Regions from separate parts of the Mesorhizobium sp. M1182 genome, predicted to be linked through region 3. Evidence: predicted binding sites of a transcription regulator. Region 3 holds the regulator's gene; each other region holds the start of a gene.
What was found. The regulator PhoB, encoded in region 3, activates phosphate uptake and scavenging genes when phosphate is short. The targets are predictions, from matches to a motif close to TGTCATNNANCTGTCAT.
Positions count from the first base shown of each region.

Region 1: phnC (phosphonate ABC transporter ATP-binding protein) is a predicted target of PhoB. The motif match lies at 1,845-1,861, and genes of this name have one in related genera.
Region 2: NKH33_RS11550 (esterase-like activity of phytase family protein) is a predicted target of PhoB. The motif match lies at 1,985-2,001, and genes of this name have one in related genera.

Region 1 is NZ_JAMYMD010000002.1:454,028-457,304, reverse strand. Features, by position in the region: gene phnD (phosphonate ABC transporter substrate-binding protein) at 1-818, opposite strand, end outside; gene phnC (phosphonate ABC transporter ATP-binding protein) at 909-1,775, opposite strand; gene NKH33_RS04735 (DUF1868 domain-containing protein) at 1,942-2,652, opposite strand; partial or broken gene NKH33_RS04730 (DapH/DapD/GlmU-related protein) at 3,204-3,277, opposite strand, start outside.
Region 2 is NZ_JAMYMD010000007.1:143,903-147,179, forward strand. Features, by position in the region: gene NKH33_RS11540 (sugar ABC transporter substrate-binding protein) at 1-823, opposite strand, end outside; gene NKH33_RS11545 (TIM barrel protein) at 865-1,854, opposite strand; gene NKH33_RS11550 (esterase-like activity of phytase family protein) at 2,103-3,277, shown strand, end outside.
Region 3 is NZ_JAMYMD010000003.1:154,239-157,515, forward strand. Features, by position in the region: gene NKH33_RS05655 (ROK family protein) at 1-923, shown strand, start outside; gene phoB (phosphate regulon transcriptional regulator PhoB) at 933-1,622, opposite strand; gene phoU (phosphate signaling complex protein PhoU) at 1,639-2,346, opposite strand; gene pstB (phosphate ABC transporter ATP-binding protein PstB) at 2,379-3,182, opposite strand; gene pstA (phosphate ABC transporter permease PstA) at 3,179-3,277, opposite strand, start outside.

The sequences.
Region 1 (3,277 bases), on a different contig from region 3:
ATGGCCTCGAAGCAAGGCTTGTCCTTGGCCGGCAGGCCGGTGAAGAAGTTGGCGAGCTTGGCGCTCATGTCGCCGCCGAGTGCGGTGCGCACGACCAGCGGGCCGTTCGGGATCAAGCCGGAGCGCCAGACTTCAACGAAATCGTTGGGGTCCACGGCGCCCTTGGCGACTTCCTTGTGGAAGGTGCCGGAGGTGTAGCCGTTCTTGAAGTCGCCGATGCCCGAGGAGTCGTCAATCGCAACATCGACCTTGCCGTCGCGAACCGCGAGAAGGTTGTTCTCGTGGCCGCCATTGAACTGGGTCGAGGCGAAGAAGGTTTCGTTCGAAGCGCCGGTGTCCTTCGGGATCTGGGTCAGCGGGATCAGGTAGCCGGAGGTCGAATCCGGGTCGGCATAGCCGAGCTTCTTGCCCTCGGCCGACTTGATGTCGGTGATGCCGGACGACTTCAGCGCCAGGCCGATCGAATAATAGCCGGTCGCGCCGTCGGTCTGCTGGGTGGTGAGGATCGGGGTCACGGCGTTCGGATCCTTGAGGTAGACGCTGGCATAGCCCGACGCGCCAAGCTCTGCGAAATCGAGCGTGCCGCCGAGCAGGCCCTGGATAACGCCGTCATAGTCGGCGGCCGGGAACAGCGAGACCTTCTCGAAGCCGAATTCGGACTTCAGGTGATCGGCGAGGCACTGAAAGTTGCGCAGCCGGTCCGCTTCGTTTTCACCGCCAAGGATGCCGATGCGGAATTCCTTGATATCCTGGGCGTGAGCGGCGCTTGCCGCGATGGCGAGCAATGAAACGGCGCCAAAAACCATCTTCCTGAACATTATCTCTCTCCTGTTGGTCTCGGCCTCGCGCCGGTAGCGTTCGAATTTTTTGACAGGTGCCTTTGACGCGGGCGGGCGATCAGGTCGTTCTCAATATCCCGGGAATGCGGGCTCGAGCGGTCCGGCGGATGCAGCGATTTTCTGTTTGATGGCGACACTGGTGGAGGTGATGGCCTCGGAGATTTCGCCGCCATTGCTGTCGGCGCCGTAGACCATGCGCACGGCCTCGCGGTTGAGGGCTTCAGGCGGGCCGTCGAAGACGACCTTGCCGGCGGCCATGCCGATGATGCGGTTGCAGTAGGTGCGGGCCGTATCCAGCGTATGCAGATTTGTGATGACGGTGATGCCCTCGCGCAAATTGATGTCCTGCAGCGAATCCATCACCACCTTGGCGTTGAGCGGATCGAGCGAGGCAATCGGCTCATCCGCCAGCAACACCTTCGGCTGCTGCATCATGGCGCGCGCAATCGCAACGCGCTGCTGCTGGCCGCCGGAAAGCGTGCCGGCCGGCTGCAGGGCGGTGCGGGCGATGTCGAGGCGCTCGAGGGCTGCAACCGCCTCGGCGCATTCACCGCGGGAGAACATGCTAAATAGGTTGGACACGGTCGAACGGTGATTGAGCCGGCCGAGCAGCACATTGGTCAGCACATCGAGGCGCGGCACCAGGTTGAACTGCTGGAAGATCATGGCGCAGTCGCGCTGCCAGCGTCGGAGCGGCGAGCCGCGCAGCCGGGAAATTTCGGCGCCGTCAAAAAAAATCGATCCTTGGCTCGGATCGATGAGGCGGTTGATCATGCGCAGAAGCGTCGATTTGCCGGCGCCGGAGCGACCGATGATGCCGACCATCTGACCGTGCGGAATCGAGATGTCGACATTGCTGACAGCGGTGTTCTTGCCGAACCGGCGGGTGACGCCGCGAATTTCGAGCGTTGCTGACATTTCTGGCGTTGCTGACATGGGTAAGTTCCAGTCCAGTCGCGGTTGAAGGTCTGTTAACCCTCGCTAGCGCAACGGCATGAACCTGCGGTGTCGGATTGATGTCAGTTTTGTTACTGCCCACAGGCGCGTTTGGCGCGAAGGCGAGTTGACCCAAACCGCTGCCGTCCGGGCGGCTTGGATGGGATCAGCCGAGGATCAGCAACTCCTCGAAATGCTCCATGTCCCTGAAGCGGCAAAAGGCAGGTGGCCGCAGCTCGATCACCGGAGCCTGGCGGGCAAACAGCGAGAGGCAATCGTCGAACAGATCTTGCCACTCGGACGCCCCTTCGTCCGCCAGACGCCGGATCTGGTAGGCGAACGTGATGTGGAAGACGTAAGTGTCGTGGTCGGGATGCCGGTATCCGAAAGGCGCCGACAAGGCATCGCGCCATGCGCGCAGGATATGCACGTCCTCATCGGTTGCGCCGGCAACGGTCAAGCCCGTCGGCACGACATCGACGACCTTGATCTTGAAGGCGCCGTAGCCTTCGAAGCCGTTCAGGCGTTCCTGATAGAGGCGGGTCATGTCGTCGATGCTGGTGTCGAGCGGCACATCCTCCGGCCAATAGGGAAGCCGGCGGCGGTATTCGATGATGCCCTGGAACAGCGTCATGTGCAGGCTGGAGACGGGCGTGAAGGCCAGCCCGTCGGCATCAGGCATGGCGCGCATGCGCTCACGCACGTCGATGATCACCGCTTCCGAAGCCGAGCCGTTGACGAGATGGCAGACGACCGTGTTGCCGGGCTCGTTGAGAAAATTACCAGAGGTGTCGTAGCGCCTGCCGAGATGCACCGGAGGGGTCGGGTTCGAGCCGGCAAAGAATCCGGCGAGCGAAGGTCTGACTGAAACAGGCATTGCGATCTCCAAAGGAAGGCCGCGTCCTGCCCCGACGATGTGTCAGGGACATGAAAACCGTGCCAAGAAGTAGAATATCAAAGGCATGATTCGCCAAGTGATGCTGCCGGGGTTTCCACATCATCAAGATTGAAATAAAGATTCAAACTCGTATCAAAGAGAGGCTTCCTAATTGCTACGTTGGCGCCAGTGGTTGCGACTGTATGCTGCAGGGGTAGTCGCTGCGATGAGTTTCACAGTGGCCCTGGTTTTGACGTCCATATATCGGGTTGGTAGCTTGAACCATCCAATATCTGGATACTTGTACAATTATGGAAATGGGCGTGACGCGGCCATTATTCTAATGATTCTCATTTTTTTAATCGTTCTAGTTACGATAAATTTTGCAAATAAAGTTGAGGAAAAAACCAAATCGCTTATAGATATTGGTTATGACAAAAAATTTATAGAACTTATCAGGTTAAATCAGACTGGTGTTGCTATTCTTATTACGTTAGGATTTCTTTCTATTATTTTGGACATTTGCCTGAGCGGCTGACTTATTCAGGGCGTCAACCCCCATGCTTCTCCAAAAACTGATTGGCCTCCAGCTCGCGGAAATCGTCGAGCGCGGCGCGCAGCCTTG
Region 2 (3,277 bases), on a different contig from region 3:
AGATGCCGTCGGTGCCGAAGACCGCAACCTTGTCCTGCAGCCCGGCAGCCTTGACCGCCTCGACGATGCCCAGCGCCATGCCGTCATTGTTGGCATAGAAGCCGATCAGGTCGGGGTGCTGCTGCAGGATGTTGGTGGCCGCGTCGTAGGAGGTCTGGCGATCCCAGTTACCGGGGACGCTGGCGACGACGTCGAACTTGCCGGCCTCGGTGATCGTTGTCTTGAAACCGTCGGTGCGCTGGACGGCGGCGTAGACGCCGGCCTGGCCTTCGACGATGGCGACCTTGCCGCCGTCCGGCCGGTTCTTGATGAACCATTTGGCGACGCGCACGCCGTTGTCGCGCTGGACATTGCCGACATAGTGCTCAGCCTGCGGGATGACCGCGTCGTTAACGTTGACCACCGGCACATTGGCTGCCTTGGCCTGTTCCATGATCGGCTGCAGGTTGGAGTCGGTCTGCGGCGAAACGAGCAGCACGTTGTAGCCTTGCGTGACCAGGCCTTCGGCGATGGTGAGCTGGCCGAGCTGGTCGCCCTCGCTCTGCGCCGCCTGGTAGACCACGGGCACGCCGGTGCGGTCGCCGAACGACTTGTAGCCCTCTCCCAGCGAGCGCCAGTATTCGTTGGTCAGCGTCTTGGAGACCGCACCCGCCTTGGTGCCCTCGGGCAGCTTGGGGAAGGCCCCGAACTTGGCCTCGAGCTGCGACCAGTCGATGCGATCCTTCTCGGTGTCGGAATTGAGCGGCGCGAGGTCCGCGGAAAAAGCCGAGCCGATGGACAGCGCCATCAGGGCAGCGGCAGCGGTGGCAAGTAGAAATTTCATGATCTTCCTCCCTTGTTGAAAAACGGTCTATGCCGCCGGCCTCAGCTGTCCGGCCCGAGCATGGCTTCCTGGATGATGGCCTGCGAGGCGACCGCGTCCTGACGGTCGACGGCAGTGGACAGGCGATTGTCCTTTTCCAGCCGATCGACGAAGCGCAGCATGCGCTTGACAGTCGCGATGTTGACTTCGCATTCGTGGACCGGGTCGAGCCCGGTCATGTCGGGGAACGTGTCGAAGTAGATGGCGCCGGCATAGCCGTCTCGACGGATCTGCCTGAGCAGCTCGATCGTCTGCAGCGTATGCACGGCCCCGACCATCAGGCCGTCGTCGCGCTTGGCGTAGCCGTCGTTGAGATGCACGCCGAGCAGCTTGCTGTGTCGCGCCACGAGTGCTGCGGCAAAGGCCGGCTGCTCGTCGGCATAGAGCACATGGGCGAAATCGAGCGTCACGCCGAGATTTGGCAGGCCGATCTCGCGGATCGCCAGCAATGTAGTCGCCGCATCTGGCATCAGGCTGTAGGAGCGCGGCTCGTTGGGTTTGTATTCAAGGCTGATTTGGCAGCCCGGATCATGCGCCGCAACTTCACGAATGCCATCGATTTCGTGTTGCCAGAGCGCTGCGTAGTCCACCTGGAAGGCATAGTCGAAGCCATCCTGCCCGAGCCACAAGGTCATCAGGCTGGCGCCCGCCTCGCGGGTGGCGTCGATGCCGGCCTTGGTCAGGTCGATGGCTTCGCGGCGAATGGCAGGATCCGGGTTGGTGAAGGCGCCGAGCTTGAAAGCCGGATTGGAATAGTAGCGCATGGCGAAACCATTGATGGAAAGCCCGATATCGCCGAGTTTGCGCGCTATTTCCGCAGGCTTTTCATCGACATGGTCGGGGAAGTTGAGGTCGAGATCGGTCAACTCCGCAACCTTCGCCGCACGTGCCGCCATTTGCAGCATGGACGGTTTGCCGACAAGATCGGGCCACTCGGACTGTGGCCGCGAGGCAAAGGAATTGAGGCGGGTGGCGAAACGATAGGCAGTCATCGGGGACCTTCCATTGTCATAACTTTACATTAGAACGATTATTTGTAAAGTTGCTAATTGCTCGCTCGGCGACGACGAATTCGCCATACCCAGGCCAGTTGCGACCATGGGGGACAAGCAAGCGCGGCACTGTCACGCAAGTATCATGTTCGCGTCCTAGATCGCTTCTCCGAAGGCTTTCGCGGCATCCTCGATGCCACGCGGCGCTTTTTCATATCCCGGCAGCTTTGTCTCAAAAGAGGATATCCATGAAAAACCTGCACCGAACCGCGTCCCTCGCCGTCGCGCTGGCGATGTTCACCGCCTTGACCCCGGCCTTGGCTGAAAACGCCGCGACCGTCGGCGGCGTCGGCTTCGTCAACAAGGGCCTGGTCGGTGTCGGCCGCATCCCGGCCAGCCAGAAGGACAAGTTCGGCGAGACGTTTGGCTCGGGCTCGGGTATGTCGATCGACGCTGCCGGCTGGACGCATGGCGCCGATGGCTATAAGGGCTCGCTGTGGCTGCTGCCGGATCGCGGCTACAATGTCGTCGGCACCACCGATTACCGTCCGCGCCTCAACACGATCGCCCTCGAGTTCGCGCCGATCGCGCCGGGTGCGGCACCGGCCACCGGCCAGGAACAATCGGGCCTCACGGCGACGCTTGCCGACACCATGCTTTTGACCGACGACAAGGGCGCCGACGCAACCGGCCTCGATCCGCTCAACGGCGTGCGTGCCGCGACCGACGACATGCCGATCCTGCCCGAAGCCAACGGCAAGCTCGCGCTCGATAACGAAGCGATCGCACGGCTGCCCGACGGCACGATGTTCATCTCGGACGAATACGGTCCGAACATCTACCGCTTCTCCGCCGATGGGCGTCTGATGTCGGCAACGCAGCCGCCGGCGGCGCTTGTCCCGATGCGTCACGAGACGCCAAACTTTGCTTCCAACAATCCGGGACTTGGCGCGGCAGACCCGGATCCGAAGGATCCCGAAACCGGCCGTCAGAACAACCAGGGCCTCGAAGGCATGGCGCTGACGCCGGACGGGAAGTTCCTGATTGCCGTGCTGCAGTCGGCCCCAAGGCAGGATGGCGGCGATTCCGCCTCGACGCGTCAGAACACGCGCGCGCTGGTCTACGATGCCTCGGATCCCGGCCAGCTCAAGCTCGCGCATGAATATGTCGTGCCGCTGCCGGTGTTCACCGATGCCAAGGGCAAAACCAAGATCGCCGCGCAGAGCGAAATCGTGGCGCTGTCGGACAAGACCTTCCTGATGCTGGCGCGCGACAGCGGCAATGGCCAGGGGCTGAAGGGCGACACCTCGCTCCACCGCGAGATCAGCGTCGTCGATGTGTCTGCGGCAACCGATGTCGCCGGCACAGAATTCGACAAGGACAAGCCGCTGGCGCCCAAGGGTGAGCTCGATCCATCGGTGAC
Region 3 (3,277 bases):
TCGCCGAGGAACAGCGCCGGCTGGACACGCTGACTATGCCGCGCGACGAGCTGATCCGTGAATGCATGGCCATCGTCCGGCGCCGGCTGCAGGATCCAGATCTTGACGTCCGCAGTGTCGCCCGCATCGCCCTGGCGATTCAGGGCATTACCGACTCCCCTGCACGCGCCATGCTGTGGTCGCCGATCACGCCGCAGACCGACATCGCCTTTGCCGACATGCTGGAGGACGAATTCGGCATCCCGGCAACGGTGGAGAACGACTGCAACATGATGGCGGTGGCTTTGCGCTGGCGCAATCCGGATCGCTATCGCGACGACTTCATCGCCATCCTGCTTTCGCATGGCATCGGCATGGGGCTGGTGCTGAAGGGCGAACTGTTCACCGGGACGCATTCCTCGGGCGGCGAATTTGGCCACATGATCCATCGTCCGGGCGGCGCGCTCTGCCGTTGCGGGCGGCGCGGCTGCATCGAGGCGTATGCCGGGAACTACGCCATCTGGCGCAACGCCAGGCAGATGAGCGAAGACAGCGAACCGGTCGCCGACGTCAGCGACGCCGACATGCGCGCACTGGCGGCCCGGGCGCGCGAGAAAGATGGGCCGGAACGCGAGGCCTACCGCAAGGCCGGCGAAGCGCTGGGTTTCGGTCTCGGCTCGCTGTTCGCGCTGATCGATCCGGCACCGGTCGCGATGGTCGGCGCCAGTGCCGCCGCCTTCGATCTGATCGAGCCGGCCTTGCGGAAGGCAATCGCCCAGACCGCCGGCGGCCAGCATTCAGGCTCGATCTCCTTCGATACAGAGCCGAACGAATTGCCTCTGATCCGCGAAGGCTGCGCGATGCGGGCGTTAAGCTTCGTCGACCAGGAGATTTTCGCGCCGGGCGCGCAAATGAGGCCCAGCGTCAGAAAGAACGTAGCCTGACCAGGCGGGTCAATCTTCCCTGATCGCATAGCCGGCGCCGCGGATGGTGCGGATGACATCCGGCATCCGGCCGTTGTTGACGGCTTTGCGCAGCCGCCCGACATGCACGTCGACGGTGCGTTCGTCGATGTAGATTGTCTCCCCCCAGACATTATCGAGTAACTGGCTGCGCGAGAAGACACGGCCCGGATGCCGCATCATGAACTCGAGCAGCCGGAATTCGGTCGGCCCGAGCCTGATTTCGCTCTTCTTGCGATAGACCCTGTGCGATTCGCGATCGAGCACGATGTCGCCGACCTTCAGCACGCTGGACAGCACTTCCGGCTTGGCGCGCCGCAGCAGCGCCTTGACCCTGGCCATGAATTCCGGTGTCGAAAACGGCTTGACCAGATAGTCGTCGGCGCCGGTCGAAAGACCGCGCACCCGGTCGCTCTCCTCGCCGCGCGCGGTCAGCATGATGATCGGCAGCCGCTCGGTTTCGGGGCGCACCCGCAACCGACGACAGAGCTCGATGCCGGAAACCGCTGGTATCATCCAGTCGAGCACCAAAAGGTCGGGCACATTCTCCTGCAAACGGATCTCGGCTTCGTCGCCGCGTGTCACCACCTCGACCTGGTAGCCTTCGGATTCGAGATTGTAGCGGAGCAGCACACCCAACGGCTCCTCGTCCTCCACCACCATTATGCGTGGTGCGATCATCGGCTGGGCACCCCCATCATGTCACCGGTGCGGACATTGTCGTTTCGTCCTGCTTCGGACGATTGACCGGCAATTGCTCGCCGGTCAGCACATAATACGCATTTTCGGCGATGTTGGTGACATGGTCGCCGATCCGCTCCAGATTCTTGGCGCAGAACAGCAGGTGCGTGCAAGCGGTGATGTTGCGCGGATCTTCCATCATGTAGGTCAACAGCTCGCGGAACACGGACGTGTATTTAACGTCGATGCGCTCGTCGGCGGCACGAAGCTTGGCCAACGCGGCCGCATCGCCTGCAGCATATTCCTCGATGACACCCTGCACCTGGATGAGAACCAGCTGCGCCATCGCGTCGATGGAATGCGACAGGTCCCGCGGCGTGGCGCTGAGGCCGACCGCACTCACGCGCTTGGCGATATTCTTGGCAAGGTCGCCGATGCGTTCGAGGTCGCCCGCCATGCGGATCGCTCCGACCACATGGCGAAGATCGTGGGCCATCGGCTGGCGTTTGGCGATCAGGGTGATAGCGCGGTCGTCCAGTTCGCGTTGACGCGCATCCATGATGGCGTCGTCGGAAACGACGCGTTGCGCCAGCACGTTGTCGGAATTCAACAGCGCCTTGGTCGCCCCGCCGACCATCGAACCGGCGAGGTCGGCCATGTCGCGGATCAGCTTGCTGATCTGCTCGAGATCCTCGTCGAAAGAAGCGACTGTGTGTTCGCCCATGGTCCTGTCCTCATATGCATGATCGGAACGGCTCAGCCGAAGCGGCCAGTGATGTAGTCCTGCGTGCGCTTCTCGCGGGGCGACGTGAAGATCTTCTCGGTCCGGTCGAACTCGACCAGTTCACCCAGATACATGAAGGCCGTCTGGCGCGACACGCGCGCCGCCTGCTGCATGTTGTGGGTGACGATGACGATCGTGTAGTCGGCTTGCAATTCGTCGATCAGTTCCTCGATCTTGGCAGTCGACAGCGGGTCGAGGGCCGAAGCCGGTTCGTCGAGCAGAATGACTTCCGGCTTCACGGCCACGGTGCGGGCGATACAGAGCCGCTGCTGCTGGCCGCCGGATAGGCTCAAGCCGCTGGCGTTGAGCTTGTCCTTGACCTCGCTCCACAGCGCGGCGCGCTTCAACGCCTGTTCGACGCGGCCGTCCATCTCGGACTTGCCGAGGTTCTCGTAGAGCCTGACGCCGAAGGCGATGTTCTCGTAGATCGACATCGGGAACGGCGTCGGCTTCTGGAACACCATGCCGATCTTGGTCCTGAGGAGGTTGAGATCCTGCGACCGGTCGAGAATGTTCTTGCCGTCGAGCAGCACCTGGCCCTCGGCCGTCTGTTTTGGGTAGAGCTCATAGATGCGGTTGAACACACGCAGCAGCGTCGATTTCCCGCAGCCCGAAGGGCCGATGAAGGCCGTGACGCTGCGCTCGGGCAGCGACAGGCTGATGTCCTTCAGCGCCTTGCTCTGGCCGTAGTAGAAGTTGAGATTCTTGACCTCGATCTTCGTCTTCTCGGTGACCGTTTCGGTCATCGTCATGTCTGGGGACAACATCTGTGTCATCTGTCCTCTCTGCGTCCGGTAAGGCTGCGGGCGAGGATGCTCAAGCCCAGAACCGTCAGGGTGATTATGAGTGCGCCGGTCCACGCCAGTTGCTG